4 regions of the Micromonospora sp. NPDC005220 genome follow, and region 2 is predicted to be linked to each of the others. Evidence: riboswitches for the same ligand, from Rfam matches in the RefSeq annotation. Region 2 holds a riboswitch; each other region holds the start of a gene.
The links. A riboswitch is a leader RNA that binds a small molecule or an ion and turns the genes downstream of it on or off. The one in region 2 is predicted to bind cyclic di-AMP.
Positions count from the first base shown of each region.

Region 1 (8,538 bases), on a different contig from region 2:
CGAGCACGACCAGCCGGTCGTCGGGACCGAGGGCCTGGGTGAGCCGCTGGGCGAAACCCGCGAAAGAGTACGACGGAAGGGGCGGCGCCCAGCCGTGACCGGCGAGGTCCGGTGCCAGCCAGCGCCCGGGCCAGTGCTGTTCGAGGTACGGCGCCCAGGGCAACCACACGTCCCCGGTCGCCCCCATGCCGTGCAACAGCAGCAGAACCGGCCTTCGACCAGCGTGTCCACCCGATTTCTCCACCACGGCCGCAGTCTCCCACGGTTCACGGCCGGGTACGAGAGTCGTCGATGACCGGCGCAGCCCGGCCGCCGCGTACAGAGACGCCGCGGGCGCCGGCCCCTTGTGGGGGACGGCGCCCGCGGCGGTCAGGGTGCCCGGGTCAGGCGGAGTAGCCCCGGCTGGTGATCCAGTTGGCCAGGTCGATCGTGGTGATCCAGTACGACGGGTCGGCCGGGTTCGCCGAGTCGGCGATCCGCACGGTGCGACCGTTGTCCTTGTAGCCCACGACGGCGATGTAGTGACCGCCGCCGTAGGAGTGCCAACCGCCGTCGGTGTCGGTGGCGTCCCCGACGACGTTTGCCACCACGCCCCGGCCGTCGGTGATGGCCTTCACGACGTCGGCCTGGAGGCGGTCCATCTGTGCCGGGCTGGGCGCACCGGGGAACATCCGGGTCTGGTACGGGGAGCCCTTCACCTCGGCGTTGAGCACCCGGGTGGTGTCCTCGGCCGAGTTGGTGCCCATCTCGGTGGTGCCCAGTTCGGCGCCGAGCTCCTCCTGGGTGCGGTCGATGCCGGCGGCGCTGAGCGCGTTGCGGGTGGCCGCCGGGCCGCAGTTGTAGTAGGTGTTCTGCGCCTCGTAGTCGTAGTCGAGCACCTTCGTCGCGGGCGGCTTCGGCGGCGTCGGCTTACGGGTCAGGTCCGGGTTGCTGCTGGCCTTGGCGGCGGGGGACGCGGCGCTGCTGGCTGGGGCGGCGGTGGTCGGCGCGGCGCTGGCCGAGGGGGACGCGTCCCGAACCTCGCTGCGGGCGACGTCGCTGCGCATCTCGGCGACAGTGGTCGCGGTGCGCTGGCCGGCCGGGGCGTCGTCGGCCGTGGTGAGCAGGGCGCCGGTGGTGGTGGCGATCGCGAGGGCTGCGGCGGACGCGGCAACGATCTGGTACGGGCGCTCGGTGGCGAGGCGGCGGAGCTGACGCTTCAGGGTGTGCTTCACGGGGTCCTCCACGGATCGGGGGGAGAGCGGCACACCGGGGCCGGACCGGTATCCGGGCAGGCGCCAGCACGCGGACTGTGGTCCGCGGATGGTGAACCGCTCAGGGGAACGCCCGGCGGGGCCGGGCGGGAAAGGCGATGACCCGGGGGGTCAGCTCACCGTCACTGGACGAATGAGCGGGTGCATCGCCGCGCCGTGGAGGCGAGGGAACAACCGAGGGGTGGAAAGGTGCTGCACGAGGAGTTGACTCCTTCCGACACCGCCTACCGGGTTAGCTGACGGATTCGGGCGGGAAGATCGCCCTACCGCGGGCCGTGGCTCGCGGATTCACCCCGGACTTACTGATGGGTCCCCGGTTCGTTGATCACGATTAAGCGGGTCGATGCGGCGTCGCCTCTTGCGATCGGTTACCGCATCGGACAGGACGACAGTACTGGCGGCTCCGCGCCCTGCCAAGCCAGGTTCACCTGCGTAAACCCTAATCGGCGCGACAATTTCTGCGCGTATTGCCGATGATGTGACTCGATGGGACAACCGGTTACGCCGACGCCTGCGGGCGACAACCGGACAGGCGACAAAAGACGCGACCACAATCGCGGGAACAATGAGGCTGATCGCGTCGGACGTCCGATTCCGCAAACGCGTGACCGGGCTCACATAACAGATCGGGCTCAACCCGCCCGGGCCGGGCGCCACAGCGCCACCACGGCGGGACGCAACGCCCCGGCCATCGCCCGGCGCGCGGGCACCGGGGTCGGGCGCAGCCGGGCCGCCGCCGCGTACGCCTCCTCGTCGAGGGTACGAGCCGACTCGGCGGCCAACTCCGCGTCCCGCCAGGCGGCCCGCTCACGGGCGACGGCCACCTGGTAGTCGGCCAGCCGCGCATCCCGGATCACCCGGCTGATCAGCACCTCCTGCTCGACCGGGTGGCGCCGGGGATCCCAGCCGCGCCGATGCCCGAACACGTCGCCGAGCTGCGCCATGGTCAGGTCGCCCCGCCAGTACGCCGCCATCGCCGCCCGGTGCAGATAGCGTTCCCGGGCGGCGTACTCGGCCGGGGTGTGCGGGGTGTGCGGGGTCGGCAACGCCCCGGCGCCCGCGAAGCGACGCGCGGCGGTGTCCGCCTCGTCGTACCCGGCCCAGGCCCGCTCCAACTGCTCCTGGGCGGTCAGCCAGGCGGCGCGTCGCCGCTTGGCTGTCGTCGCCGCGCCGGCGGCGGCGACGGCGACCTCCTCGGCGTAGCGGCGCCTGTCGGCGGCCTCGGCGGCGGCCGACTCCCGAGCGGTGGGCGCGGCCGGTGGCGGATCGTCGGTGGGCCGGGCCCGTTCGGGGCGGGCGGCCAGCACGGTGAGCAGGCCCAGGGTCAACAGGAACAGCGTCGACCAGATGGCGGCGGCCCGCGGCACCTCGGTCACGAACTGGTAGAAGACAACGGTCTCCATGGTCGGCACCTCGGGGAGAGAGCAGTGCGATGGGGAGCCGCGCCGACCGGCGGGCCACGGCGGGCCACGGGTCGGCGGGTGAGGACGTGGGTGGGTCGACAGGGCGCGGCGACGGGACGGCGTCCCGGTGGCTCAGCGCCGGGGTGGGGCCCGGGAGGCCCGACCGCTCGCACGGTCGACGCGGGGCAACCGGTCGGACTCGGCCGCGCGGACCGGCAGAACGACGTCGGCGATGGTGCCCTGATCGCCGGGGAGCGTCACCGGCGCGTCGACCGACCAGGTCGGAACCGAATCGTCGGCGGCCTCCGGCGGTATCGCCGGGGCCGAGCACGCCACAGCCTGCGCTTCGGCGTGCCGGCAGGATGCCGGCAGCGGCCCGACAGCGACGGAGGCCGGCACCGCGCTCGACGTTGGCACCGGGCTGGTCGGCACGGCGGCCGTGGCCGGCCCTGCGCCGAGCGCCAGGGCCGCGACGACGGCGAGGCTGGTCAGCACCCGCGTCGCCCAGCGCGCCACCCACCACAGCGGACAGGTGAACGCGACCGGAAGCACGTCCCCACGCTACCGTCGCGCCGGCCCGGGCGCACCGATCACGGGCGTGTCGAATCACGCCGCGCCGACCCCGCTGACCAGCGTGGACGATGTCAGCGCGAGTCGACGTACGTTGATCTGCCGTCGGCCTGACCGACCTCGTCCGCAGTCCCGCCGGCCTTGCCTCGGGCGCCGCTCGTAGGCTGTCCCGCCTCGTCGTCGCCGACGGCCCGCGGGCCAGCCGCGCGTTGCCGGGGAACGGGCGCCGGCCGGGCCGGACGGCGCGGCGCGAGCCGGCGCATCATCGGGGTCTCGACGAAGCGGTGCAGCAGCCCCGCGAGGATCAGGTTCGCCACCAGGAAGCCGAGCACCACGGCCGGGCCACGCCAGCCCGCGAAGCCGGTCCCCCAGGCTCCGCTCCAGCGCAGCACGCTCGTCATCACCAGCACGTGCACCAGGTAGAAGGCGAACGACACCTCACCGAGCCAGATCAACGGGCGGGACCGCCACGGCGAACGGCGACCCCGCACGTCCGCGTCCGCGGCGGCGGTGATCACCAACAGGTACGCGACGGCGAGCAGCGTGGTCCACAGCTCGGCCCGGATCCACTGCGCGGCCGCCACCCAGGTGACCAGGAAGATCCCGCTGGCCACGGTCAGACCGGGACCGCGCCAGAGCCCTCGGCGCATCAACTCGGCCGCCACCGCACCCAACCAGAACTCCAGCGACCGCACCGGCGGGAAGATCTGGGTGAACCACCAGCGACTCACCTCCGGCACCAACTCCTGCGCCGGCCAGAGCGCGAGGATCAGCAGCGGCAGTACGACGATCAGCGCCCAGAGCAGCTTCGGCCGGGCCCGGCGCAGCAGCGGCAGCGCCAGCGGTAGACAGAGGTAGAAGAAGAACTCGCAGGAGAGCGACCAGCTGACGGTGTTGATGCTGTAGAACCAGCCCGGCCGCGGGTCCCATGCCTGGAGCAGCAACAGGTTCTCCAGCGCGGCCGCCGGCAGCACCGGGTCGGCGAACCACCAGGCCACCACCAGCGTCGCCGCCCACAGCACCAGGTGGTTCGGGTAGATCTTGGCGATTCGTCGCCGCCAGAAGGTACGCCGGGAGTCGCCCGCGCGGGCCGACCAGACCAGCACGAAACCGCTGAGGATGAAGAAGAACTGCACCCCGGAGAGGCCGAGGGTGAACAGCGCGTCGACCACGGCCTTGTAGTCCGGCTCGGCGATGATCCGCATGGTGCCGGCGTGGAAGCCGAAGACCAGCAGGGCGGCGATCCAGCGCAGCCCGGTCAGCGAGGGCAGCCGGGGCGGGGCGGACGCGGGGCGGACGGCCGGCACCGCGGCGGCGCTCGCCGTCATGCCGGGATCCCGACGCTCGGCAGGGTCACCAGCACGGTCGTCTCCTCCTCGGCGCGGCGTCGGACGGCGCGACGGCGACGCCCACGACGGCCCGGCAGGGCCGCACCGAGGCACCCTACCGGGTCACTCCTGGGTGAACCGGACGCGTCCCACCCGCCCCACCAGCCCGCGGTGCCCCGGCCGGGGAATCGCCAGCCGGCCGGCGTTTACCTTCCGCTGGGCGGGAGTTCAGAGATTCCACCATCGGCGGCAACGTCAGGTTCCGGGGCCGGCCACCCGGGTCGTCGAAGGTGGCGGACGTGGTCAATGAGCCGACGCACGCACCGCTGCTGAGCATCGTCGTGCCCGTGTACGGCGTCGAGGCGTACCTGTACCAGTGCCTCGAGTCGATCCGGGCCGACATCCCGGCGGGCGAGTCGGACGCGGTCGAGCTGATCGCCGTCGACGACGCCTCCCCGGACGGCTGCGGCGACATGCTGCGCGCGTACGCGGTCGGCCGCGACGGCGTCCGCGTCGTGCACCTGGACAGCAACGTGGGTCTGGGGCTGGCCCGCAACGCCGGGCTCGACGTGGCCGCCGGCCGGTACGTCTGGTTCGTCGACAGTGACGACTGGTTGCCGCCGGGCACGATCGCGGCGGTGCTGGACCGGCTGCGCCAGCACCAGCCCGACGTGCTGATGCTCGACCACCTGCGGGTGCGCGAGGACGGCCGGCGGGAGGTCGACGCGAGCAGCCCGCTGCTGCGCGGGATTCCCGGCGTCACCCGGCTGGCCGACCGGCCGCAGCTGCTGCGGGTGCAGCACACCGCCTGGAACAAGGTGGTCCGCCGGGGCTTCATGGACGAGCTGGAGCTGCGGTTCTTCCCCGGCTGGTACGAGGACATCCCGTTCAGCCACCCCCTGCTGATCGGGGCCGAGAAGATCTCCGTGCTGGACCGGGTCTGCTACCTGTACCGCCAGGGCCGCCAGGGCGCTATCACCTCCACCCGCAGCGGCCGGCACTTCGACGCCTTCGCCCAGTACGAGCGGCTGATGGACTGGGTCGCCCGGAAGCACCCGGACGAGCGGCTGCGGGCCGAACTGTTCGAGCTGATGATCAACCACTATCTGGTGGTGGTGGGCAACGACGGCCGACTGCACCCACACCTGCGACGCGACTTCTTCCACCGGGCCGCCGCGCACTACCGTCGGTACCTGCCCACCGGCGGCTACCCGCTCCCGCCGGGCGTGACCGGGCTCAAGCACCGCCTCGTCAGCCGGGGCGACTGGTTGGCGTACTCGGCGCTGCGCCAGGCCCACCGGGTGGCTGGTCGCCTGCGTCGGCCCGGCCCGGTGGGTGACGCCGACAGCGGGTCGCTCCCCGCCGACGAGGACCCGGGGCGAGGGGCGGGCGCCGCGCCGACCCGCGACGGTGGACTCGCGCCGGAGCGGCGTGACGCGCTGGCCGCTGGCCGGCTGCCGTGATCGGCCGCACCGCACGCCGAGAGCCGGGGCGGCTCCCGGCGCCCTCGTTTTCCAGGTCGTCCGCCCGCCGGGTGGATGACGACAGCACCACCGCACGCCTGTGCGGGCGTACCTGAGCAGAGGTCGGAATGACGGCGACAATCAAGATCGGACCGCACGCGGTCGGTGCCGGGGAACGACCGTTCGTGGTCGCCGAGATGTCCGGCAACCACAACGGCGATCTGTTCCGGGCGCTGGCCATCGTCGACGCGGTGGCCGAGAGCGGAGCGCACGCGCTCAAGCTCCAGACGTACCGGCCGGACACGATCACCATCGACGTCGACACCCCGGCGTTCCGGATCTCCAGCGGGCACGAGCTGTGGGGCGGGGAAAACCTGTACCGCCTCTACGAGCGCGCGCACACCCCGTACGAGTGGCACGCCCCGATCTTCGAGCGGGCCCGCGAGCGGGGCCTGACCGTCTTCTCGTCGCCGTTCGACGCGACCGCCGTGGAGCTGCTGGAGTCGCTGGACGCGCCCGCGTACAAGATCGCCTCGTCGGAGCTGGTCGACCTGCCGCTGATCCGGCTGGTGGCCAGCACCGGCAAGCCGATGGTGATCTCCACCGGAATGGCGACGGTCGCCGAGATCGACGCCGCGGTGCGCACCGCCCGCGACGGCGGCGCGGCGGGCATCGTCCTGCTGGCCTGCACCGCGTCCTACCCGGCGCCGCCGGCCGACAGCAACCTGCGCCGGCTGCCGGTGCTGGCCGGTGCGTTCGACGTGCCGGTCGGGCTCTCCGACCACACGCCCGGCATCGGAGTGGCGGTCGCCTCGGTGGCGCTCGGCGCCTGCTTCATCGAGAAGCACGTGACGCTGGACCGGGCCGACGGCGGCGTGGACTCGGACTTCTCGCTGAACCCGGCGGAGCTGACCGCCCTGGTCGCCGAGTCCGGCCGGGCATACGCGGCTCTGGGCGGCACCGCGATCGGCCCCACCCCGGCCGAGAAGGAGGGGCTGCGGTTCCGCCGCTCGCTCTTTGTGGTCGAGGACGTCCGGGCCGGCGACCCGGTGACCGCGCGGAACGTCCGCTCGATCCGGCCGGCCGGCGGGCTGGCCCCGGTGGAGATCGACCGGGTGCTGGGCCGCACCTTCGCCACCGACGTCCCCCGCGGCACCCCCCTGACCTGGAACCAGATCTAACCGGCAGCCGGGGTCCGCGGGGCAACTTCTGCCCGCGCCCCGGCCCACCCTTGTCGATCATGCACTTGTGGTGGGCGTTTAGACCCCCAGTGTCTGCTTTGTTAGGCACCACAACTCCATGATCGACCGGTGCGGGGCGCGGAGGGCGCGGGGCGCGGAGGGCGCGGGGCGCGGAGGGGCTGGGGCGGCTCTACAGGGAACAGTCGCCGACTGCGGCGCCACGGGCGTCGGGGGCGAAGCCGACGGTGACCACCAGGTCGGCCACCGCGAGGGTCCGCCAGACCGCCGATCCGTCGGCCGGATTGCTCAGGCCGTGGCGGCGCCACCAGACCGCCACGGGCACGTCGGCCAGCTTGCAGCAGCACTCGGCGCGGGTCCACCGGGCCCAGAAGTCCCGCACGCCGAACCGGCGGGCCAGCGCCGGGGGCACCGGAGCGTTCGCGCGTTCCGCGTCGATGGCCACCCGCCAGCCGGGTGCCGGTGGGCCGTACCAGCCGACGCACCGTCCGTCGTCGAGGTGGCTGCGGGTGACCGCATCGGCCAGGTCGGCCGGTGACCCGATGCGCAGGTGCCGCTCGGCGGCGGCCAGCAACGCCGGCACCGGACGGGGTACGGCGGCGGCGCCCGCCCCCGGCGACACAGCCGCCCGGGCACCGTCTACCGGCCACGCCGGTTCCGCCGGGAGGAGACCCGGCCGCAGGTCAGATGGCGGCGGCACCGTCCACCACGATGACCTGGCCGTTGATGTTCGTGTGCTCACGCAACAGCATCCGCACCACCGGGGTGACCTCCTCCGGCTCGGTCAGGTGACCGGTCGGGGTGCGGCGCACGATCTGGTCGAGCTGCGTCGGACCGAGCACGGCGGACATCTCCGAGGCGAAGAAGCCGGGCGCGACCGAGTTGACCAGCATCCGGCCGCCCAACTCCCGGGCCAGCGAGCGGGTGGCGGCGTCCATCCCGCCCTTGGTGGCCGAGTACGCGACGAGGCCGGGGAAACCGCGCTGCCCGCAGATCGAGGTGATGTTGACGATCCGCCCGCGCAGCCCCTTGGCCAGCATCCGGCGGATCACCAGCCGGGTCAGTTGGAGCGGGGCCGTCAGGTTGGTCTCGATGATCCGGGCGATGTCGTCGGTGGCGGTGTGCGCGTGCAGGGAGTCCTGCCCCATGGCGGCGTTGTTGACGATGCCGTCGATCGGGCCGAGGCGTTGCTCCACCGCACGGACGAAGCTCTGCGCGGCGGGCAGGTCGGTGACGTCCACCGAGCCGACATGGACCCGGTCGGGGTGCTCGGCGGCGAGCTTCTCCAGCTCCGGGGTGATGGTGCGGGCGAACGCGGCCAC
Region 1 covers NZ_JBEXHP010000015.1:2,304-10,841, forward strand. The annotation lists gene ABZU52_RS09675 (alpha/beta fold hydrolase) at 1-247, opposite strand, end outside; gene ABZU52_RS09680 (C39 family peptidase) at 384-1,226, opposite strand; cyclic di-AMP (ydaO/yuaA leader) riboswitch at 1,460-1,601, opposite strand; gene ABZU52_RS09685 (hypothetical protein) at 1,886-2,656, opposite strand; gene ABZU52_RS09690 (hypothetical protein) at 2,789-3,208, opposite strand; gene ABZU52_RS09695 (acyltransferase) at 3,301-4,554, opposite strand; gene ABZU52_RS09700 (glycosyltransferase) at 4,854-6,017, shown strand; gene pseI (pseudaminic acid synthase) at 6,146-7,198, shown strand; gene ABZU52_RS09710 (hypothetical protein) at 7,389-7,838, opposite strand; gene ABZU52_RS09715 (SDR family NAD(P)-dependent oxidoreductase) at 7,900-8,538, opposite strand, start outside.
Region 1: another riboswitch for cyclic di-AMP. It lies ahead of ABZU52_RS09680 (C39 family peptidase); the one in region 2 lies ahead of ABZU52_RS16030 (hypothetical protein).

Region 2 (8,538 bases):
GTGCTGCCCAGCCTGCGCCGGGCCGACGCCGAGGGTGTGGACGACATCGACGGCATCATCGACATCCACATCGCACAGACCGTCGAGACGTTGCTCGGGCAGTCCCCGGTGCTGGCCGAAGAGGTGGCGCAGGGTCGGTGCGCGGTGGTGGGGGTGTCCTACCGGCTGGCCGCCGGAGCGGTGCGCCAGGTGGCCGCCGTGCCGGCTGGCTTCGCGACGCCGGACACCCGGACCGGATCGCCCGAGTCGAGCGACTCGGCCGCGGCCGCCACCGTCTGACGCGACGAGGGCCGCTCCGCGACACGCGGAACGGCCCTCGACGGGGATCGTGCGGGGTCAGAGCAGCGACATGTGGACGTGGTCGGTGTGGTTCGACGGCCCGCTGTACGAACTCCAGCCGGTGGCCGGGAACCAGATCTGCCGGTTCCAGATCACGTAGTAGATGCCGAGCCGGTCGGCGTTACGGATGAGGAACGCGGCGACGTTGTTGCCGTACGTGCGGGTGTCCTCGTTGTGCCACGGAGAGAAGCCGCTCTTCTGTAGCGACCAGTCGCAGGCGCGGCCCTTCGGGTGCTCCCACGGCCCGCCGGGGCGGTAGCAGCCGACGAACCGGTTGAAGCCGGCCCGCTTGACCTCCTTGTACGCGTGCAGCGTGCGGGGGGTGATGCAGCCGGACGTGGTGGGGTCGTTCTCGCTGCACGACTGGGGCTTCCAGTCGCCGTCGGCCGTGCGACCCGGGCCGATCTTCGCGACCGGGGAGGTGGCGTCCACCAGGCCGCCGGTGAAGCCCTTACCGCCGACGAGGGAGAGGGCCTTGTCGGCCTCGCTCTTCCGCTTCGCCATCAGGGCGGTCTGCTTCTGCTGCTCCCGAACCTCCGTGTCGAGGGCCAGCTTGGCCTGCTCGGCGCGGGCCTTCACCACGTTGACCTCGGAGAGCTTCTTCTCGTTGACCATGTTCATCTCGTCGAGCACCGCGGCGCGCTGGACGAACGAGTCGGGGGCGTCGCTCTCCAGCAGCATCGCGATCGCGCCGATCCGGCCGGTCCGGTATGCCTGGGCGGCGATCTGCCCGACCTGCGGGGCCAGCGCGGCCAGGTCGGCGTTGGCCCGGTCGACCTCGGCCGCCAACTCGCTCTGCCGCTTCTTGGATTTGTCCAGCTTGGACTTGGCGGCGGAGTAGTCGCGGTTGGCCTGCTCGATGACGTCGTTGAGCAGCTTGGGCTCGCCGTCCTCCTCGTGCCCGGACGGTGTGGGGTTCGTCGGGGCGGCATGTGCCGGGAGGGGCCCGGCGAGCACGGTCAGTGCGGCGATCACGGCCACCACGGGTGTCAACCAGCGGCGTAGGGGTGCCGTCACAATGTTTCCTTCCGTCGACCGCCGACCGGGTTAGCTGACGGGTTCGGGGCGGAAGTGGCCCCTACCGCTGACGCGGATTCACCCCACGTACCTGGGTCCCCGGCTCGCCGGTTGGCGATTGGGCGGTGGCACCGCAGGCGCCGCTTCGCGCCTTCATCGGTGACCGGCAGCGAGGTTACCCGAGAGTCGACCGGCTGAGCTACGCCTGGATGCCGACCAAAAGCGTCATTTCGCCATAACGTTGAGTGACCAGTGACGTGGTTCTCAGGGTGGATGCCCGATCTGGTCACGCTGAGGAGTGTCACCATGCCGTATCCGTGCTCCTGTTCGACTCCGGCCACCGGTCGGTGGCCTCGGGTGGGGGTGCGGCCCGCGGCTGGTCCGGCTCGCCGGAGCCGGCCGTTCGCGGTGCGATGAGTGCGGCCAGCGCCTCGGTGCGGTCCGGCTGGGGGCGCGCGGCGGGAGCGTCGACGGACGACGTGGCGTCGGTGCGCCCGGCGGCGGTCACCACCGCGGCCAGCCCGGTGGTCAGCGGCACGGCGGCGATCAGACCGAGGGTGGCGACCGCGCTGCGGACGATCTCCTGGGCGAGGAACTCACTGGTGAGGATCTGCCCGATCGGTCGCGAGTCGGCGGTGAGCAGGAGCAGCAGGGGTAGTGACGCGCCCGCGTACGCCAGCACGATGGTGTTGACAGTGGAGGCGATGTGCGCACGGCCGACCCGGGTGGCCGCCCGGTAGAGCTGCAAGCGGGTCAGCCCGGGGTTGGCGTTCGCCAGCTCGGTGACGGTGGCCGCCTGGGTGACCGTCACGTCGTCGAGCACCCCGAGCGAGCCGATGATGATCCCGGCGAGCAGCAGACCGCGCAGGTCCACGTCGCCCTGGAACATCGACAGGGTGGTGGCGTCCTCGCTGCCGAAGCCGGTGAGGTGGGTCGCGGCCGTGGCGATGGTGGCCAGCACGCCGGTCAGCACCAGGCTGCCCAGGGTGCCGAGCACCGCTACCGAGGTCTGTGCGGTGACCCCGTGCGTCAGATAGAGCACCACGAACATGATCAGGGCCGCGCCGACCACCGCCACCAACAGTGGTGACCTGCCGGCGCCGATGCCCGGCAGCACGAAGGTGAGCAGGATGGCGAAGCTGGCGGCCAGCCCGGCGAGCGCGGCCAGACCCCGCCACCGACCGAACGCCACGATCGCGGCCGCGAAGACCACCGCCAGCCACAGCATCGGGGTGCCGCGCTGGTGCTCGGCGATGTTCCAGTTGCTGGTGGTGGGATCGACCGGATCGGCCAGCTCGACCAGGATGACCTCGTCGCCGACCTCGACCCGGGGTGCGCCGGGTCCGTCCGGCACCGGCGTCTGCACCTGCTGGCCGGCGGTCGGCCCGTCGTCCACCCGGACGTCGACAGTGCCGCACCGTCCGTCGCCGATGCTCGGGGTGCCCTCGGGGGCCGACGGCGCCGGCGGGCACGGCTCGCTCACCACCCGGGTGACGGTGCCGGGGTAGCGCGGCACGTCCGCGCCGCCATCGGTCTGCGGTGACCCGCCGCGCGGCCAGAGCAGCACCGCGGCGAGCACGGTGGCGACGAAGAGGGGTACCACCGTCACGACGAGGATCCGTCGCACCCTCGGCGGGGCGGACGGAGCCGGGCGGGTGTGGTCGGAACCCAAGGCGAGACTCCCAACGATCCGGTGCGGGGTACGGGTCAGCGGGCCGGGCGGTTCACCGTTGCGGTGGAAACGCGGCGGATGGCGGGGCGGATCGCTGCCTGACGACCGCTTGATCACGGACGGTCAGTGCTCGGCCCGGTCGGCCGGCGACGACGCCACGTGGTGGCGGCGCCAGTGCCCGACTGTGCAGCGGCATACGGAGGGCCATCGTGGAGATGCTAGCCAGCCCGTCCGGGGGCTGCAGGTCGTGGCGGAGTGTCGCGGCCGAACCGCCCGCGCGGCGGTCCCCGGGGCGGCATGTTGGAGCCATGCCCGCTTCGTCACCGTCCGACCCCGACCACCAGCGCCGCGCCGGACCCATGCCGCACGACAAGCACGCCGGGCACGATCCGGCGATGTTCCGCCGCCGGTTCTGGGTCTGCCTGGTGTTGACCATCCCGGTGGTGCTGACCAGCCATCTCGTGTCGGATCAGCTGGGCCTGGCCGGAAACGTTCCCGGTCGGTCCTGGGTGGGTCCGGTGCTCGGCTCGGTGGTGTTCTGGTGGGGCGGTTGGCCGTTCCTGGTCGGTGCGGTCCGGGAGGTGCGGGACCGGGCGCCCGGGATGATGCTGCTGGTCGCGATGGCGATCACCGTCGCCTACACCGCGTCCCTGGCGACCAGCGTCGGCGCCTTCGACCTGGATTTCTGGTGGGAGTTGGCCGCGCTGGTCACCATCATGCTGCTCGGGCACTGGCAGGAGATGAAGGCCATCGGGCAGGCCCGGGGAGCGCTGGCGGCGCTGGCCGCGCTGCTGCCGGACGAGGCCGAACGGGTGGTGGCGGACGGGCGCGTCGAGGCGGTGCCGGTGACCGGTCTGCGGATCGGGGACGTGGTGCTGGTCCGGCCGGGGGGTCGGGTGCCGGCGGACGGCCGGGTCGTCGACGGGGCCGCCGAGCTGGACGAATCAATGATCACTGGCGAGTCGCGACCGGTCGCCCGATCGACCGGTGACCGGGTGGTGGCCGGCACCGTCGCCACCGACTCGGCGATCCGGGTGCGGGTCGAGGCGTTGGGTGAGCAGACCGCCCTGGCCGGCATCCAGCGGATGGTCGCGCAGGCACAGGGGTCCGGCGGCCGGGCCCAACTGTTGGCCGACCGGTTCGCCGCCGCGCTGTTCTACGTGGCCACCGGCACCGCTGTGCTGACCGTGCTGGTGTGGACCGCGCTCGGTCGGCCGGACGAGGCGGTGGTCCGTGCGGTCACCGTTCTGGTGATTGCCTGCCCGCACGCGCTGGGCCTCGCCATCCCGCTGGTCGTCGCGCTCTCCACCGCCCTCGCCGCGCGGTCCGGGATCCTGGTCAAGGACCGGTTGGCGTTGGAGCGGATGCGGACCGTCGGCGCGGTGCTCTTCGACAAGACCGGCACGCTGACCCGGGGTGAGCACGGGGTGACCGACCTGGTGACGGCGCCCGGCGTCGAGCCGGACGAGGTGCTGCGGATCGCGGCCGGCGTCGAGTCGGAGAGCGAACATCCGTTGGCCCGGGCGATCGTGGCGGCCGCCGGGCGGGTCGGCCCGGCCCGGGCCGCCGGGTTCCGGTCGCTGCCGGGCCGCGGTGTGCAGGCGACCATCGACGGTACGGAGTACGCGGTGGGCGGGCCGGCGCTGCTGCGGGAGCTGGGCTTGTCGCTGCCGGCGGAGCTGGAGGAGGTGACCGGGCGGTGGTCGGCGCGGGGTGCCGCGGTGCTGTACCTGGTGCGGCTGCCGGAGGCCGTGCTCGGTGCGTTCGCGTTGGCCGACGAGGTGCGTCCGGAGGCCCGGCGCGCCGTCGACGAACTGCGCGCCGAGGGCGTGCGGACCATCGCCATGATCACCGGTGACGCGCGGCCGGTGGCCGATGCGGTCGCCGCCGAACTCGGCTTCCGGCCCGGAGTCGACGAGGTCTTCGCCGAGGTGCTGCCAGCGGAGAAGGACGATCGGGTCGCTGAGCTCCAGCGGCGGGGGCTGGTGGTGGCGATGGTCGGCGACGGGGTGAACGACGCGCCGGCGCTGGCCCGGGCGGACGTGGGCATCGCGATCGGCGCGGGCACCGATGTGGCGATCGAGTCCGCCGGGGTGGTGCTGGCGTCCTCGGACCCGCGTGGGGTGGGTGCCGTGGTCCGGTTGTCCCGGGCGTCGTACCGGAAGATGCGACAGAACCTGGCCTGGGCGGCCGGCTACAACGTGGTGGCGCTGCCGCTGGCCGCCGGGGTGCTGGCCCGGGCCGGTGTGGCGTTGAGCCCGGCGGTGGCCGCGGTGCTGATGTCGGCGTCCACCATCGTGGTGGCGCTCAACGCGCAGTTGCTGCGCAGGGTTCGTCTCGACCCCGCGCCGGACTGAGGGCGGTCAGCCGCGCTTCATGAGCCGGCCGACAGCCGCCATCATCTCGTTGGCCATCTCGTCGGCCCGGCCTTCGGCGGCGCCCTCGTGCATGCAGTGCCGGGCGTGCCCGTCGAGCAGCCCGAGGGCCACCTTGTCGAGGGCGGCCTGGATGGCGGAGATCTGGGTGAGCACGTCGATGCAGTAGCGGTCGTCGTCGACCATCTTCTCGATGCCCCGGACCTGCCCCTCGACGCGGCGGAGCCGCGCGAGCAGCTGGTCCTTGCTGGCGGTGTATCCGCGGATCGGGGTGGGAGCGGTCATGTCGACCAGGATAGCGTACCCCCAGGGGGTATGGTACGGTCCTATCCTGCTCGGATACCCCCACGGGGTACCGGTACGGAAAAGGAGACGAACCGATGGTCAACACGACGTACCAGGTGCAGGGCATGACCTGTGGGCACTGCGTCAGCGCGGTGAGCGCCGAGGTCGGCGCCATCGCGGGCGTGCGTGACGTCCAGGTCGACCTCGCCGCCGGCCGGGTCACCGTCAGCAGCGATCAGCCACTGGACACCGCGGTTGTCCGGGCCGCCGTCGACGAGGCCGGTTACGACCTCGTCGACGCGTGATCGGCGGGCCGGCATGCGCACCGTGACGAAACTGGCTGGGTTCGCCGTCGGCCTGGCGGCGGTCTTCAGCGCGACGTACGGGGTCGGCCGGGTCGTCGACAGCGCACCGGTCGCCGAGAGCCGGCACGACGACGCCTCCCCGGCGACGGACGAGCACGGCGGGACGGCCGACCGGTTCCCCGGCGGCCTGCTCGTCTCCGAACGCGGCTACACCCTCGAACCGGTCGACGCCCCGGCCGACGAGTTCGCCTTCCGGATCGCCGGCCCGGACGGCCGCCCGGTCACCCGGTACGAGGTGGCACACGACAAGACGATGCACCTGATCGTCGCCCGCCGGGACCTCTCCGGCTTCCGCCACGTCCACCCCGACCTGGCCCCGGACGGCACCTGGCGGGTCGACACCCCGCTGACCGGCCCCGGGCAGTGGCGGGCGTTCGCCGACTTCACCCCGACCGGGGGTGAACCGCTGACCCTCGGCGTGGACGTGACCGTCCCCGGCGAGCTGACCGAACGGCCGTTGCCCGCCCCGGCGACCAGCACCACCGTCGACGGCTACACGGTCACAGTGACCGGCACGCCGCAGCCCGGCCGCACGTCATCGCTGACACTGACCGTCAGCCGGGACGGGCAGCCGGTCACCGACCTGGAGCCCTACCTGGGCGCGTACGGGCACCTGGTGGCACTGCGCCGGGGCGATCTGGCGTACCTGCACGTGCACCCGGACGGGACGCCGGGCGATGGGCGCACCCGGCCCGGTCCGGCCGTCACCTTCCTCGCCGAGGTGCCCTCGGCCGGCAGCTACCGGCTTTACCTCGACTTTCAGCACGGCGGGCGGGTGCACACCGCCGAGTTCACAGTGGTCGCTGGCGCTACCCCGACCGGAGCCGCCCCCACCCCGAGCGGACCCGCGCCGACCGGCGGGGCCGACCACGGCACCCCCGGGCACGGACACAACTGACGGGACCAGACGATGACCACCACCAGCAGACCGCTGCCCGAGGCGCCGAACCGGATCGAACTCGCGATCGGCGGGATGACCTGCGCCGCGTGCGCCGCCCGGATCGAGAAGAAGCTCAACCGGATGGACGGGGTGAGCGCCACCGTCAACTACGCCACCGAGAAGGCGACCGTCCGGTACGCCGACGGCGTCACGCCGGACGACCTGATCGGGACCGTGCAGAAGACCGGCTACACGGCGGCGCTGCCGGCCCCGCCCAGCGCGGAACCCCCGGTGGACCCGTTGCGGGGTCCGCGTACCCGGCTCTGGGTGTCGGTGGCCCTGAGCGTGCCGGTGGTCCTGCTGGCCATGGTCCCGGCCTGGCAGTTCGACTACTGGCAGTGGCTGTCGCTGACCCTGGCCGCCCCGGTGGTGGTCTGGGGTGGGCTGCCGTTCCACCGGGCCGCCTGGACGAACCTGCGGCACGGTGCGGCCACCATGGACACGCTGGTGTCGCTCGGCACCCTGGCCGCGTTCGGCTGGTCGCTCTGGGCGCTCTTCCTCGGTGACGCGGGGATGCCGGGGATGACGCACCCGTTCCGCTTCGACATCACCCGGACCGACGGCGCCGGCAACATCTACCTGGAGGCCGCCGCCGGGGTCACCGTGTTCATCCTGGCCGGTCGCTACTTCGAGGCCCGGTCCAAGCGCACCGCCGGCGCCGCCCTGCGCGCCCTGCTCGACCTCGGCGCCAAGGACGTGGCGGTGCTGCGCGACGGCGTGGAGACGCTGATCCCGGTGGACCGGCTCGTCGTCGGTGACCGGTTCGTGGTCCGACCCGGGGAGAAGATCGCCACCGACGGGGTGGTCGACGAGGGCACCTCGGCGGTCGACGCCAGCATGCTCACCGGTGAGTCGGTGCCGGTCGAGGTCGCCCCGGGCGATGCGGTGGTCGGCGCGACGATCAACGCGGGCGGGCGGTTGATCGTCACCGCCACCCGGGTCGGCGCGGACACCCAGCTCGCCCGGATGGCCGATCTGGTCGAGCAGGCGCAGAGCGGCAAGGCGGCCGTGCAGCGGCTGGCGGACCGGATCTCCGGGGTCTTCGTGCCGATCGTCATCACCCTCGCTGTCGGCACGCTCGGCTGGTGGCTCGGCACCGGGGCCGGTCCGACCGCCGCGTTCACCGCCGCCGTGGCCGTGCTGATCATCGCCTGTCCCTGCGCGCTCGGCCTGGCCACCCCGACCGCGCTGCTGGTCGGCACCGGCCGAGGCGCGCAGCTCGGTGTGCTGATCAAGGGACCGGAGGTGCTGGAGTCGACCCGCCGGGTGGACACCGTCGTGCTCGACAAGACCGGCACCGTGACGACCGGCCGGATGACACTGGTGGACGTGGTGCCGGCGAGCGGTGTGGACCGGGCCGAGCTGCTCCGGCTCGCCGGGGCGGTGGAGGCCGCCTCCGAGCACCCGATCGCCCGTGCGGTCGCCGGGGCGGCCAGCGACGCGGGCGCGCTGCCTCCGGTGACCGCCTTCGGCAACCTCGACGGGCTGGGGGTGAGCGGCACGGTCGAGGGTCGGGCCGTGCTGGTCGGCCGGGTCCGGCTGCTG
Region 2 covers NZ_JBEXHP010000036.1:13,220-21,757, forward strand. The annotation lists gene ABZU52_RS16025 (carbonic anhydrase) at 1-279, shown strand, start outside; gene ABZU52_RS16030 (hypothetical protein) at 337-1,356, opposite strand; cyclic di-AMP (ydaO/yuaA leader) riboswitch at 1,360-1,491, opposite strand; gene ABZU52_RS16035 (YibE/F family protein) at 1,658-3,028, opposite strand; gene ABZU52_RS16040 (copper-translocating P-type ATPase) at 3,388-5,385, shown strand; gene ABZU52_RS16045 (metal-sensitive transcriptional regulator) at 5,392-5,688, opposite strand; gene ABZU52_RS16050 (copper ion binding protein) at 5,784-5,993, shown strand; gene ABZU52_RS16055 (hypothetical protein) at 6,007-6,951, shown strand; gene ABZU52_RS16060 (heavy metal translocating P-type ATPase) at 6,964-8,538, shown strand, end outside.

Region 3 (5,525 bases), on a different contig from region 2:
ACTCGAAGAGCCGCCAGTCGACCTGCGGCTCGGCGCGGGCGCTGTGCGCCAGTTGCGCCACCCGGACCGGATCGGTCACCGGACGGGCGCGCCCCGCCACGTAAGCCTCGTCGTCGCTCTCTTCCGCCGGGAACGAGTGCAGCGCGTAGCGGCCGTCACGTTCCAGGTCGCGGCGCTTGGGCGAGTCGATGATGAAGCAGAACAGCCCCTCGGCGGTGATGACCGGGGAGACCGGATGGACGCGGGGCCCGCCGTCGGCACGGACCGTGGCCAGATAGCCGAAGCCCGGCCCGTACTGCTGGAGGAGAACGCGGATCCCGTCGGCGAGTCGGGGCTCGTCGGCGGCGAATTCGGACCAGGAAGCCATGTGGGCATTCTATCGAACAAATGTACGAGCAGCGACCTCGACGCGCTGGTCACCGGCACCAAATCCGGCCACTTTGGGCAACGCGGCTATGGTGGTCCGATGCTGCTCTCCGACCGCGACCTGGTCTCCGAGATCAAGGCCGGCACGCTGGGCCTGGAGCCGTTCGAGCCCACCCTGGTCCAACCGTCCAGCATCGACGTCCGACTCGACCGGCTGTTCCGGGTCTTCAACAACCACCTCTACACCCACATCGATCCCGCCATGCAGCAGGACGACCTGACCTCGGTGGTCGAGGTCCCCGATGGCGAGCCGTTCGTGCTGCACCCGGGGGAGTTCGTGCTCGCCTCGACGCTGGAGGTCATCTCGCTGGGTGACCAACTCGCCGGCCGCCTGGAGGGCAAGAGTTCGCTGGGGCGGCTCGGGCTGCTCACGCACTCCACCGCCGGTTTCATCGACCCGGGCTTCTCCGGTCACGTGACGCTGGAACTCTCAAACGTGGCGAACCTGCCGATCACCCTGTGGCCGGGCATGAAGATCGGGCAGCTCTGCATCTTCCGGCTCTCCTCGCCGGCCGAGCACCCGTACGGCTCGGTGGTCTACGGCTCGCGCTACCAGGGCCAGCGGGGGCCGACCCCGAGCCGCGCCTGGCAGCACTGGCGCACCTGGCCCACCCGCTGAGGCACGACGCAGAGAACGACGAGGGCCCGCCGCGACGGATCGCGGCGGGCCCTGTCGTCACCCGGGGTCAGCCCGGGCGGCCGTAGCTGTGGATCGGGCCGTCGTCGACCTTTTTCATCTTGACCGGTTGACCGGCCTGCGAGGCGTGCACCACCCAGCCGCCACCGACGTACATGCCGACGTGGTGGATGTCGCTGTAGTAGAAGACCAGGTCGCCGGGGCGCAGGTCGCCCCTGCTGACGTTCTTCGTGACGCGGCTCTGCGCGGCGGCGTTGTGCGGCAGCGACACGCCGGCCTTCGCCCAGGCGGCCAGCATGAGGCCGGAGCAGTCGTACGAGTTCGGACCCTCGGCGCCCCAGACGTAGGGCTTGCCGATCTGCGCGCAGGCGAACTTGACAGCGGTGCCCGCGGCGCCGCCGGGGTAGCTACCCGGGCAGGGCGCCGGGCGCAGCGGGCCACCGCCACCGCTGCCGTACACCTTGAGGCGCAGCTTCTGCAGGCGGTCGATCTCTTCGTTGATCTGCTTCTTCTTCGCCGCCAACTGGGCTTCGGTGCGGCTCAGCTGGGCCACCATCTCGTCCAGCGGCGCCTTCTGCGCGGCCAACTGGTCGCGCAGGTCGGCCACCTGGCGTACGTCCTTCTGCTGGTTGTGCGCGAAGCGGTCGAGCATTTCCAGCTGGCCGACCACCTCGCTGGGCGATCGGCTGCCGAGCACCGCGTTGACGGTCGAGACGTTCTCACCCATGTAGGCGCGGACGGCCAGCGCGCTGACCTTGTCCATCGCAGCGTCGACCTGGCGCTCCAGCGGGGTGATGCGGGCGGCCAGCGCGTCGGCCTGCTTGCGCTTCGCGGCGAGGTCGGTGCGGGTGGCGTTGTGCCGTTCGATGATCGGTTCGAGCTTGTTCCAGTCGGCGTCGATCTGGCGCTCGATCTCGGTGACCGACGGGTCGGCGTGGGCCGCCGTGGCACTGCCGGTCAGGACGACGGCGACGCCGGCCAGCGCGGCGAGTGCGGTGGTGAAGCGGTACCAGCGTGGGCGCGGCACGATCGACGACGGGCCGGCTGATGCCGACCGGTCGGACGACGGCCGCGGGGCATGGAGTGCCACCGGGGTTCCGTACTCCTTCTTCCTGACCGCCTACCGGGTTAGCTGACGGGTTCGGGCGGGAAGTCGGCGCCCTACCGCAGTGGCTGCGGATTCACCCCGAGGGACCTGGGTCCCCGGTTCGCTCGGAAACGACTCGGCGGTGTCGGTCCGTTACCGCCCGGGCTGGGCGGAGCTGCTGTCGGGCCGACAAATGACCAGAGTAGAGACGCTTGTTACCGATCCGCAACCCGAACGGCCGTGACACTCCGTACGGGTTGGACGAGGTCACCGACAGTGTGTGAAGAATTCTTTCCACTGACTTCGATAGATGGAAAGGTATTGACCTGACCTCCCGGGCGGCGCGATGGTGACCTGACCGCACTCCGCGAGAATCTAGGGGGTTCGATGCACCATCCAACCCTGTCGGCCGGCTGGCGCGCCCTGCTCGCCGCCACCGTGGTCGCCGCCGCGACCACGGCGCCACTCTCCGTCGGCCCGGCCGCCGCCGCGCCAACCACCGACCGCCAGCAGCAGTACGCCGCCGCGGCCACCGAGTACGGCGTACCGACCGTCGTGCTGCTCGGCGTCTCCTACCTGGAGTCGCGCTGGGACACCAACGCCGGCACACCGAGCACCAGTGGCGGCTACGGCCCGATGCACCTGACCGACGCGCGGCACGTGGCCGCCCTACCCGGGCGCGGTCACCACGACGCCGGTGTCGAGGACCCACGCGGCGACGACTCCCGTCCCGCCCGGCTGCCCGCGCCCCGGCCGGTCGAGGCCCCCGCCCCGCCCACCGCCGCGTTGCAGACCGTGGACGCCGCCGCCACGCTGACCGGCGCCACCCCCGAGGCGCTACGCACCGACGCGGGCCTCAACATCCGGGGTGGGGCCGCGCTGCTGAGCGCGTACCAACGGGATCTGGGCGCGCCGGTGGGCGCGGACACCGACCCGGCCGCCTGGTACGGCGCGGTGGCCCGCTACTCCGGCGCGGACAGCGCCGACGCCGCTGCGGCCTTCGCCGAGGAGGTCTTCACCACCATCGGCGCGGACCAGTCCCGGATGACCGACGACGGTCAGCGGATAACCCTGCCGGCCCGTGCGGTACGGCCCGAGCGTTCCTGGTTGGACCGGCTGGGCCTGCGCCGGCTGGCCCGCCCGGACGGGGTCGAGTGCCCGCGCACCATCTCCTGCGAGTGGATCCCGGCCCCCTACGAGGCGTTCGGCGACGGCGACTACGGCAACCACGACCTCTCCGACCGGCCCGCCCGGCAGAAGATCGAGTACATCGTCATCCACGACACCGAGGCGAGTTGGGCGACCACCCTGCAACTCGTCCAGGACCCGACCTACGTGAGCTGGCACTACTCGCTGCGTTCGGTCGACGGGCACATCGCCCAGCACGTGAAGACCACTGACGTCGGCTGGCACGCCGGCAACTGGTACGTCAACGCGAAGTCGATCGGGCTGGAGCACGAGGGCTTCGCGGCGCAGGGCACCTGGTACACCGAGGCGATGTACCGGACCTCGGCGAAGCTGGTCCGGCACCTGGCGCTGCGGCTGGGCATCCCACTGGACCGCCAGCACATCATCGGCCACGACAACGTGCCCGGCACCGTAGCCTCGACCGTGCGGGGGATGCACTGGGATCCGGGCCCGTACTGGGACTGGTCGCACTACTTCGACCTGCTGCACGCACCCCGACTGGACACCGGCACCCCGGCCACCGGGCTGGTCCGGATCGACCCGGCCTATGCCACCAACCGGCCGGCGTTCACCGACTGCGTCACCGTGGGCGTGCCGTGCGCGCCGCGCGGCTCCTCGGCGGTGGTGCTGCGGAGCGCACCGGCCGCGGACGCGCCGCTGGTCAACGACATCGCGCTGCGCCCGGACGGCACCCCGAACACGATGGCCGTGTCGGACCACGGGGCCCGGGCATCCGCCGGGCAGACATACGCGCTGGCCGGGCGGCAGGGCGACTGGACGGCGATCTGGTATCTCGGGCAGCGGGCCTGGTTCCACAACCCGGCGTCCGCGCCGACCGCCAGCTGGACCGTCGGGGTCGTGGCCACACCGAAGCCCGGCCGGGCCACCATCCCGGTCTACGGACGGGCGTACCCGGAGCAGTCGGCGTACCCGGACGGGGTGCCCTACCAGGCGATCTCGCCGTTGCAGTACACCCTGGCCGCCGGGCAGCGGTACGCCGTCGGCGCGGTGCTGGCCGGCGAGTACTACCGGGCCAGCACGTTCGACGGTTCCTCGCCCGGTGACTGGACGGTGATTCGCGGCAAAAACCGCTACGCGCAGATCCAGTTCGGCCACCGGATCATGTACGTCGACCTCGCCGACGTGCAGCTGTTGCCGTCCCCGGTGGACGCGCCTCGCTGAGAACCACGACGGCCCCCGGTCGGTGACCGGGGGCCGTCGTGTCGCGCGAGGTGGATCAGCCGGGTCTGCGGAACCCGGCGATGGGCATGGTGGTGATGCTGGACACCTGCACCGGTTTGCCGGCGCGTGGCGCGTGCACCATCTGGTTGTTGCCCAGATACAACCCGACATGACTCAGGCCGGAGAAGAAGAAGACCAGGTCACCGGGGCGGGCGTCGGCGCGCGAGACGGCCTTGCCCTCGTTCCACTGGTCACCGGTGTGGTGGGTGAGGTAGATCCCGGCCGCCTTGTAGGCGTACTGGGTCAGCCCCGAGCAGTCGAACGAGTTCGGGCCGGTGGCGCCCCAGACGTACGGCTTGCCGACCTTGCCGCACGCGGTCCGGATCGCGGTGCGGGCCGCCGCGCTGACCACTCCGTTGATGGTCGGGCAGGCCGCGGTCACCACAGTGGTCTTGGGCATCGACGCCTCGAGCTGCTTGATCTCGGTGTCGATCTGCTTCTTCTTGGCCGCCAGCTCGTTCTGCTGCTTGGTCTGGGTGACGATCAGCGCGTCCAGCTTCTGCTTCTCGCCGTCGTACTTGGCCCGCACGGCCAGCACACCCTCGACCTCCTTGCGCTCCTGCGAGGCGAGCCGGTCGAGGATGGTGAGCTGCTCGGTGAGCGTGTCCGGCTTGGCGCTGACCAGCAGCGCGCCGATGTCGTGCGACGGGCCCGAGATGTAGTAGCGGGAGGCGAGATCACCGACCCGGTTGAACGCCATCTCGCTCTGCAGCGCCAGCGGCTCGATCTTCTTCTGCAGGTCCGCCGACTTCTGCCGGTTGACCTTCAGCTGCGCCCGAACCTTGTTGTACTGCTCGATGGTGGGCTCCAACTGCTCCCACTTCTTGTCGATCTGCGCCTCGATCTCGTCGACCGTGGGCGCGGCATGTGCCGGCGCGGTCAACAGACCGGCGCCGACCGCCGCGGCGGCGACCAGGACCAGGACCCGGTGGGCGGCGCGGCGCA
Region 3 covers NZ_JBEXHP010000011.1:275-5,799, forward strand. The annotation lists gene ABZU52_RS07430 (pyridoxamine 5'-phosphate oxidase family protein) at 1-367, opposite strand, end outside; gene dcd (dCTP deaminase) at 467-1,045, shown strand; gene ABZU52_RS07440 (NlpC/P60 family protein) at 1,113-2,153, opposite strand; cyclic di-AMP (ydaO/yuaA leader) riboswitch at 2,167-2,302, opposite strand; gene ABZU52_RS07445 (peptidoglycan recognition family protein) at 2,538-4,520, shown strand; gene ABZU52_RS07450 (NlpC/P60 family protein) at 4,576-5,525, opposite strand, start outside.
Region 3: another riboswitch for cyclic di-AMP. It lies ahead of ABZU52_RS07440 (NlpC/P60 family protein); the one in region 2 lies ahead of ABZU52_RS16030 (hypothetical protein).

Region 4 (8,538 bases), on a different contig from region 2:
CTCGTCCACCCAGGTGGCTGCTGCAACACATGATTACTCCTGTGACGCGTGGTGCGCCAGGGAATCGGAAAAAACGCCGGGTGGAATAGCCGGACGGGTGGTCGCCGTTGCCTCTCAGGACACCGCGGCGACCAGCATGATGTCGTGGTCCTGTACAGTTCCACCGGCGGCTTATGCCGCGTTACACCTTCGCGGGCCGAGTCACGTACGACCCGCACACAGCCCCCGGACGTCCAGTCCTCCCGTACGTCTTGCAAGGAGTACCTCCGTGGCGAGCAACACCTCTAAGACCGCGCGCGCGTCCGTCCGGGCCGGCCAGGCTGGCCAGGGTGGCGCCCTCAGCGTGCTGGGCGAGTTCAAGTACCTCATCCCGCTCAACGGCGGCAAGCACGCCTACGTGCGGAACCTGACCAACGGCAAGACCGCGCACCTGCGCACGGACTCCGACGCCTTCGTCGAGGAGATCCGCGTGCTGGCCGCCGCCGGCCACGCCGCCAAGATCCGTGCGGAGATCAACAACCTGGCTGCCGCCCACCCGGGCGACGGCTGGGAGGCCACCGAGAAGCGCCTGGTCGCGGCCGGCGTCTTCGAGGGCTGAGCCCCTCCCCCACCGCATCATCTGAAACCGCCCGCTGGGAGTTCCCGGCGGGCGGTTTCGCATGTCCGGGGGGTCGGGTCAGCCTGGATCGAGCAGGGCGACCTCGCCGGTGGCCAGGTCGTAGAGCCCGCCGACCACGGCCACCCGGCCGGCGGTTACCGGCCCGGCCAGCAGGTCGTCCTCGCGCAGGGTGTGCACCGTGCGCCGGACGTGTCGGCGGATCGCCAGCGGCAGCACCGCCGGATCGTCGATCCCCGCCTCGGTGACCGCCGGGGCGATCTCGTCCACCAGGTGCGCCAGAGACCCCCCGGGACGCTGCCCGGTGCGCAGCGCCTCGACCGTGGCGTCCACCGCGCCGCACCGCTCGTGGCCGAGGACCATCACCAGCGGTACGCCGAGCTGGCCGACCACGTACTCGATCGAGCCGCAGACGGCGCGATCGAGCACGTGCCCCCCGGTACGGATCACGCAGATCGCGCCGAACGTCTGGTCGAAGATCGCCTCCAACGGCACCCGGGAGTCGATGCAGCCGAGCACCACGGCGTACGGCTGCTGGTCGCCGGAGGCGGCGGCCGCCGCGGCAGTGACGTCGTGTCCGTGCACCGGCCGGCCGCTGACGAACCGCCGATTACCGGCGAGCAGATCGGCGAGCGCGGCGCGGGGCGTACCGCCGGCCTGCCGCCCCGACCCCGACGCCGCGCCCATGGGCGCTCCCGACGACCCCATGCCGTTCAGCTTGGCCCGCCGCCGTCGCGCACGGGCGAGGTCGGGAATGTTCGCCGCAGCGCGATTGGCGTGGTGTCCTGGCGGGTAGCCGGTGTTACCGCCGGGTATCCCGGTGCCGGTGGTACTGGGCGGCCCTGGGGAGGTGGCGATGCCGGAGCGGTTCGAGGTCGGTCTGCCGGACGGCGTACGGCTCAACGTCGAGGCGACGGGTCCGGCGGACGCCCAGGTCACCGCCATCCTGCTGCACGGCTGGACGCTGGACGGACGGGCCTGGCACCGGCAGGTCGACGCGCTCACCGCGGCGCCGTTCGGCGATGCGGTGCGGGTGGTCGCCTACGACGCGCGGGGGCACGGCCGATCCAGCTGCATGGCGCTGCCCACGGCCACCCTGGCCCAGTTGGGTGACGACCTGGCCGCGGTGATCGACGCCGTCGCGCCGAGAGGCCCGGTGGTGCTGGTCGGGCACTCGATGGGCGGCATGACGATCATGGAGTACGCCCACCGCCACCCCGCGCACTTCGCCGCCCGTACCGCCGGCCTGGTCTTCGTCTCGACCACCGCCGAGGGGCACACGCACACCGTCTACGGGCTCTCGCCGCGGATCGCCCGGCTGATCCGGCTGGCCGAGACGACCGGCGCCGGTGTGCTGGCCCGGTGTGGCTCGTGGCGGGCGCCCCGGGCACTGCTGAACGCGCTGCAACCGAGCATCCGGTGGATGCTCTTCGGTGACCGCTGCGAGCCGGCCGACATCCGTCTGGTGACGTCGGCGGTGGCTCGCGCCTCGCTGCGCTCGATCGGCGGGTTCCGCGCCTCCATCGGCACCCAGCACCGACTGGACACCCTCGCCGCGTTGGCCCACCTGCCGGCCGCCGCCCTGGTCGGCGACCGGGACCGGCTGACCCCACCACCGTGCGCCGAGTCGATCGCGGCGGCTCTGCCGGCCACCGAGCTGACCGTCTGCCCGGGTGCCGGGCACATGCTGATGATGGAGCGGCCGGACGAGGTGAACGCCGCGCTCACCGGCGTGCTGCGGCGGGTGCTCGCCGGAACGACGCCGAAACGACGGGACACGACCCCCGCCGGGACGGGTGCCTGAGCACGTTCGCGCACCTCGGGCGCGGCGGGTCAGGCCCGGGGCCGTACCCTTCTGCGGTTGGCCCGCGCGGTTCCCGCCGCCTGCCGGCGACCCTTGAAGGAGCGTGCGTTGACCGACCAGACCGGCCTGGAGCAGGAGATCGCCGTCGAGCAACGGCACCTCGACCGGGTGTACGCCCGACTGGCCGAGCTGCGGCAGTCGGCCGTCCGCGCCGAGCGTGACGGCTACCGGATGGCGCGGGTGGGCACGCACGGCGCCCTGGTCGAGCGCGACGCGATGGTCTTCCACGCGGCGCAGCGGCGGCACACCCTGGACGCCGAGCACGAGGGGCTGGTCTTCGGTCGGCTGGACCTGCGCGACCGTCAGGTGCTGCACGTCGGGCGACTCGGAATCCGCGACGAGGACGCCCGCACGCTGGTCGTCGACTGGCGCGCGCCGGCCGCCGCCGCCTTCTACCAGGCCACCCCGGCGCAGCCGCTGGACGTGGTGCGGCGTCGCACCATCCAGTCCCGCGCCGAGCGGGTCACCCGCATCGAGGACGACCTGCTGGACCCGACCGCCGCCCCGGAGGGGATGACTGTCGTCGGTGACGGCGCGTTGCTGGCCACCCTGTCCAAGGCCACCGGCCGGGGCATGCGCGACATCGTGGCGACCATCCAACGCGAGCAGGACGAGGCGATCCGCTCACCCGGCTCCGGGGTGACGATCGTCGCGGGCGGCCCCGGCACCGGCAAGACCGCGGTCGCCCTGCACCGGGCCGCGTTCCTGCTCTACTCCGACCGCAGCCGGTACGCCGGCGGCGGCATCCTGGTGGTCGGCCCGTCGTCGGTCTTCGTCGAGTACATCGGCTCGGTGCTGCCGTCGCTCGGTGAGGACACCGCGACCCTGCACTCGCTGGGCACCCTCTTCCCGGGGACGCCCGCGACCCGCCCCGACCCGCCCGAGGTGGCGGCGGTGAAGGGTTCGCTGCGGATGCGCCGAGTGCTGGAGCGGGCGGTGCGCGACGCGGTGCCGGGCGGCCCGGGTGAGCTGCGGCTGCTCTACCGGGGCACGCTGCTGCGGCTGGACCGGGCCGCGCTGGACCGGATCCGGGACCGGGCGCTGCACCGCGGCGCGCGACGCAACGAGGTGCGCCGGGCGGGTTTCGACGGGGTGTTCGCCGCGCTCTGGGCGCAGGCCCGTGAGTTGAGCAGCGGTCGGCTGCCGGAGCAGCCGGCCTTCGAGGCGGAGATCGCCGAGCGGCCGGAGTTCCGGGAGTTTCTCAAGGAGTGGTGGCCTCGGCTGCACCCCCGGCACGTGCTCGGCTGGCTGGCGCAGCCGGACCGGCTGCGCCGCTACGCCGGGGGAATCCTCTCCTCGGCGGAGATCCGGCTGCTCAACGCCGCGTACCGGAACCTGGACTCGGCCGGGCTGACCATCGCCGACGTGGCGCTGCTGGACGAGTTGGACGCGCTGCTCGGTAAGCCCGCGCAGCCGGCCCGCGCGCGACGCGATCCGTTCCAGCTCGCCGGTGGCGTCCGCGAGTTGAGCACCCTCGGCGAACGGCAGCGGGCCGCCCGCGCGGCGGCCCGGGAGCGCCCGGAGGACTACCGGGACTACGCGCACGTGGTGGTGGACGAGGCGCAGGACGTCTCGCCGATGCAGTGGCGGATGATCGGTCGACGCGGCCGGCTGGCCTCCTGGACCGTGGTGGGCGACCCCGCGCAGACCGCGTGGACCGGCGATCCGGAGGAGCTGACCCGAGCCCGCGACCAGGCGCTGGGCCGGCGCAAGCGACACGACTTCACGCTCACCACCAACTACCGCAACTCGGCGGAGATCTTCGCGGTGGCGGCGGCGGAGATCCGTCGGCTCTACCCGGACCTGCCGCTGCCGACAGCCGTCCGCTCCACCGGGGTCGAGCCGGTCGAGCTGGTGGTGCCGGCGACGGGGTTGGAGGCCGCGACCGTGCAGGCCGCCGCCGGCCTGCTGGCCGAGGTGGAGGGCACGGTCGGCGTGATCACGCCGGTCCCCCGCCGGGACGAGGTCGCCGGTTGGCTCGGCGCGCTCGCCGCGCCGAGGTTGCAGGTGGTGACCAGCCTGGAGGCCAAGGGCATGGAGTACGACGGGGTGGTGCTGGTCGCCCCGAGCGAGATCCGGGCGGATCCGGGTGCCGGGGTACGCACCCTGTACGTGGCGCTCTCCCGGGCCACCCAGCGGCTCACCACGATCGACCCGACGGGCTGACGGGCGCGGACCGCCCCCGGTAGGGAGACGCAGCCCATACACTTGCACACATAGCGATGTGAGCATACATTTGACCGGGTCCCGACCAGCGGCGGAAGGTGGTTCTCGTGGGCGCAGGTCATGACCACCACCACGGGTCCGTCGCCAATGCCGCACAGCAGCACAAAGGTCGCCTCTGGGCGGCATTCGGGCTGCTCGCCACCCTGATGGTGGTGGAGGCGGTGGTCGCCCTGCACACCAACTCGCTCGCCCTGCTCTCCGACGCCGGGCACATGTTCACCGACGTGCTCGGCATCGGGATGGCGCTCGCCGCGATCACGGCGACCCGGCGGGCCACCGGCGACCCGCAGCGCACCTTCGGGCTCTACCGACTCGAGGTGCTCGCCGCGCTGGCCAACGCCGTCCTGCTCTCCGGCGTCGCGATCTACGTGGTGATCGAGGCGATCCGCCGTTTCGGCGACCCGCACCAGGTCATCGCCGGCCCGATGCTCGCGGTGGCCGTGCTCGGTCTGCTCGCGAACATCATCGCCTTCGCCCTGCTCCGCGCCGGGGCCCGGGAGAGCATCAACCTCCAGGGCGCCTACCTGGAGGTGCTCGGCGACCTGCTCGGCTCGGTCGGCGTCATCGGCGCGGCGCTGCTCATCACCGTCACCGACTGGTGGTGGGCGGACCCTCTGGTCGCGGTCGCCATCGGCGTGTTCATCCTGCCGCGTACCTGGCGGTTGGCCCGAGCCGCCATCCGCATCCTGGTGCAGGCCGCCCCGGAGCACCTCCAGGTGACCGCCGTGCACGACCGGCTGGCCGCCGTTCCCGGCGTCGTCGAGGTGCACGACCTGCACGTCTGGACGCTCACCTCGGGCATGGAGGTGGCCTCCGCGCACCTGACCATGGCACCCGGCGCGGAGGTCGGCGCGGTGCTCACCGCGGCGCGTACCGCCCTGCACGACGACTTCCGCATCGAGCACGCCACGTTGCAGATCGAGCCCGGGGCCGCCCCCGGAGCGTGCGGCTCCATCGAATGGTGACGGCACCGTCATTTACCGTGCCGACGCCCGCACCGTCCGTCACATCGGCTGCAGCCGCCCCACTGGCACCGGTAGGCTCGGTCCCGGCCTCCACCAGGCGGCGCCTCCCGGCGCCGGTGGTGGTCGCCGCCTAATCGCCCAACTGGGCGAACCGGGGAACCATGTTCCTGGGGTGTATCCGCGTCAGCGGTAGGGATCTTCCGTCCCGAACCCGTCAGCTAACCCGGTCGGCGGCTGACGGAAGGACATGCGCAGTGGCACCAGCACGACCGCCCGCCGCCAGACTGGCGGCCCTGATCGTCGCGATGTTCGCCCTCGGCGTCGCGCTTCCGGCCGGCACCGCCTCGGCCGCTCCCCCGACCGGCCTGCGGGCCGCCGCACCCGACTCCGACGAGGAGGGCGGCACCCCGACGTTGCGCGCCCAACTCGAGGCGGCCAGCAAGGGCTACCTGGACGCGAAACGCGCCCTGGACACCTCCGTACAACGGCAGCAGCAGCTCGCCACCCAGCTGAAGACCATCGAGGGCGAGATCGACCAGCGCAACGGCAAGGTCGGCGCGATCGCCGAGGTGGCGTACCGCACCGGGCGGCTCGGCGCGATGTCGGCGTTGCTCAACAGCAACACCCCGGAAGGCTTCATGGACCGGGCGGCCGCACTGGACGCGGTGGCCGCCAACGAGGACCGGGTGCTGCGCGACCTGCTGAACAGCAAGGACAAGGCCAACCGCACCCGGGTCGCGCTGGACGGCGAGATCATCGAGCAGCGCAAGCAGGTCGCGGTGATGGCCAAGCGCAAGGAGCAGGCCGAGCGGGCCCTGAGCGTGGCCACCACGGCCAAGCCGCAGACCACCGCCGACACCGGCTCCAACCGGGGCACCTCCACCGCCAACGCGACGGCCGCGCCGCGCAACTCCGACGGCTCCTGGCCTTCCGAGTCGTGCAGCGTGAACGACCCCACGCCGGCCAACGGCTGCATCACCCCGCGCACCCTGCACGCGCTCAACCAGGCCAAGGCGGCGGGCTTCACCCGGTACGTCTCGTGCCACCGCCCCAGCGGCTCCGGTGAACACCCGAAGGGCCGGGCCTGCGACTTCGCGGCGCAGAAGGGCGGCTTCGGCGGGAACGCCACCGGCGGCGACAAGACCTACGGCAACAACCTGGCCGCGTACTTCATCCGCAACGCGGACCGACTCGCCGTGCTCTATGTGATCTGGTACAGGCAGATCTGGCTGCCCAGCAGCGGGTGGAAGTCGTACAGCGGGGCGCAGGGCACCCCGTCCACCGACCACACCAACCACGTACACCTGTCGGTCTACTGACCCACACGTGGTGATGCCTGTGAGTCATCGTGATGACTCACAGGCATCACGTGCGTCCGGGGCCGGGCTACGTCGTCGGGCGTACCCCTGATGTCGTCGCTCGTCGGACGACCCGGCCGGAGCCGGCGGGCAGCATCGCGGTATGCCTCGGATCCGACCCGCCACCCGCAAAGCGCTGCTCACTCTGCACCTGGTCACCTCGCTGGGCTGGCTCGGCGCCGACCTGGTGCTGCTCACCCTCGGCATCGCCGTGCAGCGGGGCGCCGACCCGGGGGTGGTCTATCCGGTCATGACCCTGGTCGGCACGGTGCTGTTCGCGCCGCTGAGCGTCCTGGTCTGGCTGATCGGAGTCGCCAGTTCGCTGCTCACCCCCTGGGGTCTGCTGCGCTACCGCTGGGTGCTGGTCAAGCTCGTGCTCACCACGGTGATGGTCGGGCTGGTGCTGTTCCTGCTCACCCCGAACCTGCGCCACGCCGGAGCGGTCGGCGCCGCCCTGCCCGCCCGGGATCGCGCCGACCTGGTCATCGCGCCGGCGGTGTCGACCAGCCTGATGATCATCGCGACGGTGCTCTCCACCTACAAGCCGTGGGGCCGACGGGCTCGGCCACGGGGGCCGGCAGCGGCGTGAGGCGGTCAGGGGGGCGGTGGGTTGTTGCTGCGGTCGAGGGCCGCGCCCAGCCGGGTGGCGAGGGCCAGGTGGGCGGCTCGGGCCTGGCGAAACGCGTAGCGGAACAGCGGCGTCGGCGCGGTCAGCGTGATCTCCACGTCGATGCGGACCAGGCCATCCGGCTCGGCGCCCAGACGGGTGTGGTTGCGCACCGTGGTGGCCGGCCACTGGCGGGCCACCATGACGATCTCGTCGGCCTCGCTGATCAGCACGTCCGCCTGGTAGGTGGTTCGGAAGCGCAGCGGCCCGGCCGCCAACCGGTCGTTGATCGTGTAGCTGGCCTGGGCGCCGGGCCGGGGCGGCACCCGGCGGACCCGGACGATCAGCGGATGCAGCTCACCCTGCCGGGTCAGGTCGCTGAGCAGCGCGGCCGCCTCGGCGGGTGAGCACCGGGCCTGAACGGTGTAGCTGAAGGTATCGCTGCTGAGCACACCGTCTCCTGCCGTCGTTGGTCGCCCGATCGTCCCGTACCGATGTCTGGCTGGCAACGCCCGACGGACGCCCGGGCAGCTGCGCGGGGTGCGGCGAGAGCCGGGGCAGGCCGCACAGCCCGGCACGGACGTGGCGCTGCTGGCAGCGGGGTACGCGTCGGTGACGGCCATCCGGGCGGTCACCGACGCGACCGACATCGACCTGGACGGCCTGGACGAGCAGCTCTGACGAGGACGTCCGGCGCGCTCAGGCGCCGGGCAGCACCTCGGGAGTGGCCGCGCCGGCGAAGTAGGGCTCCGGGGCACCGAAGAGGCCGAGCAGGCCGGTCACCCAGAGCTGTCGGTGCACGAACCGGCTCGGCTCGGTGACCACCAGCTTGACGTCGCTGACCTCGGCCGTCTGGAAGCCGGCCACCATGGCGCTGATGCCGACCGAGTCGATGAAGGTGA
Region 4 covers NZ_JBEXHP010000080.1:1,445-9,982, reverse strand. The annotation lists gene ABZU52_RS23900 (hypothetical protein) at 269-598, shown strand; gene ABZU52_RS23895 (carbonic anhydrase) at 677-1,303, opposite strand; gene ABZU52_RS23890 (alpha/beta hydrolase) at 1,473-2,420, shown strand; gene ABZU52_RS23885 (AAA family ATPase) at 2,529-4,646, shown strand; gene ABZU52_RS23880 (cation diffusion facilitator family transporter) at 4,754-5,671, shown strand; cyclic di-AMP (ydaO/yuaA leader) riboswitch at 5,789-5,920, shown strand; gene ABZU52_RS23875 (hypothetical protein) at 5,977-6,990, shown strand; gene ABZU52_RS23870 (hypothetical protein) at 7,133-7,618, shown strand; gene ABZU52_RS23865 (SRPBCC family protein) at 7,624-8,088, opposite strand; gene ABZU52_RS23860 (hypothetical protein) at 8,177-8,317, shown strand; gene ABZU52_RS23855 (STAS domain-containing protein) at 8,336-8,538, opposite strand, start outside.
Region 4: another riboswitch for cyclic di-AMP. It lies ahead of ABZU52_RS23875 (hypothetical protein); the one in region 2 lies ahead of ABZU52_RS16030 (hypothetical protein).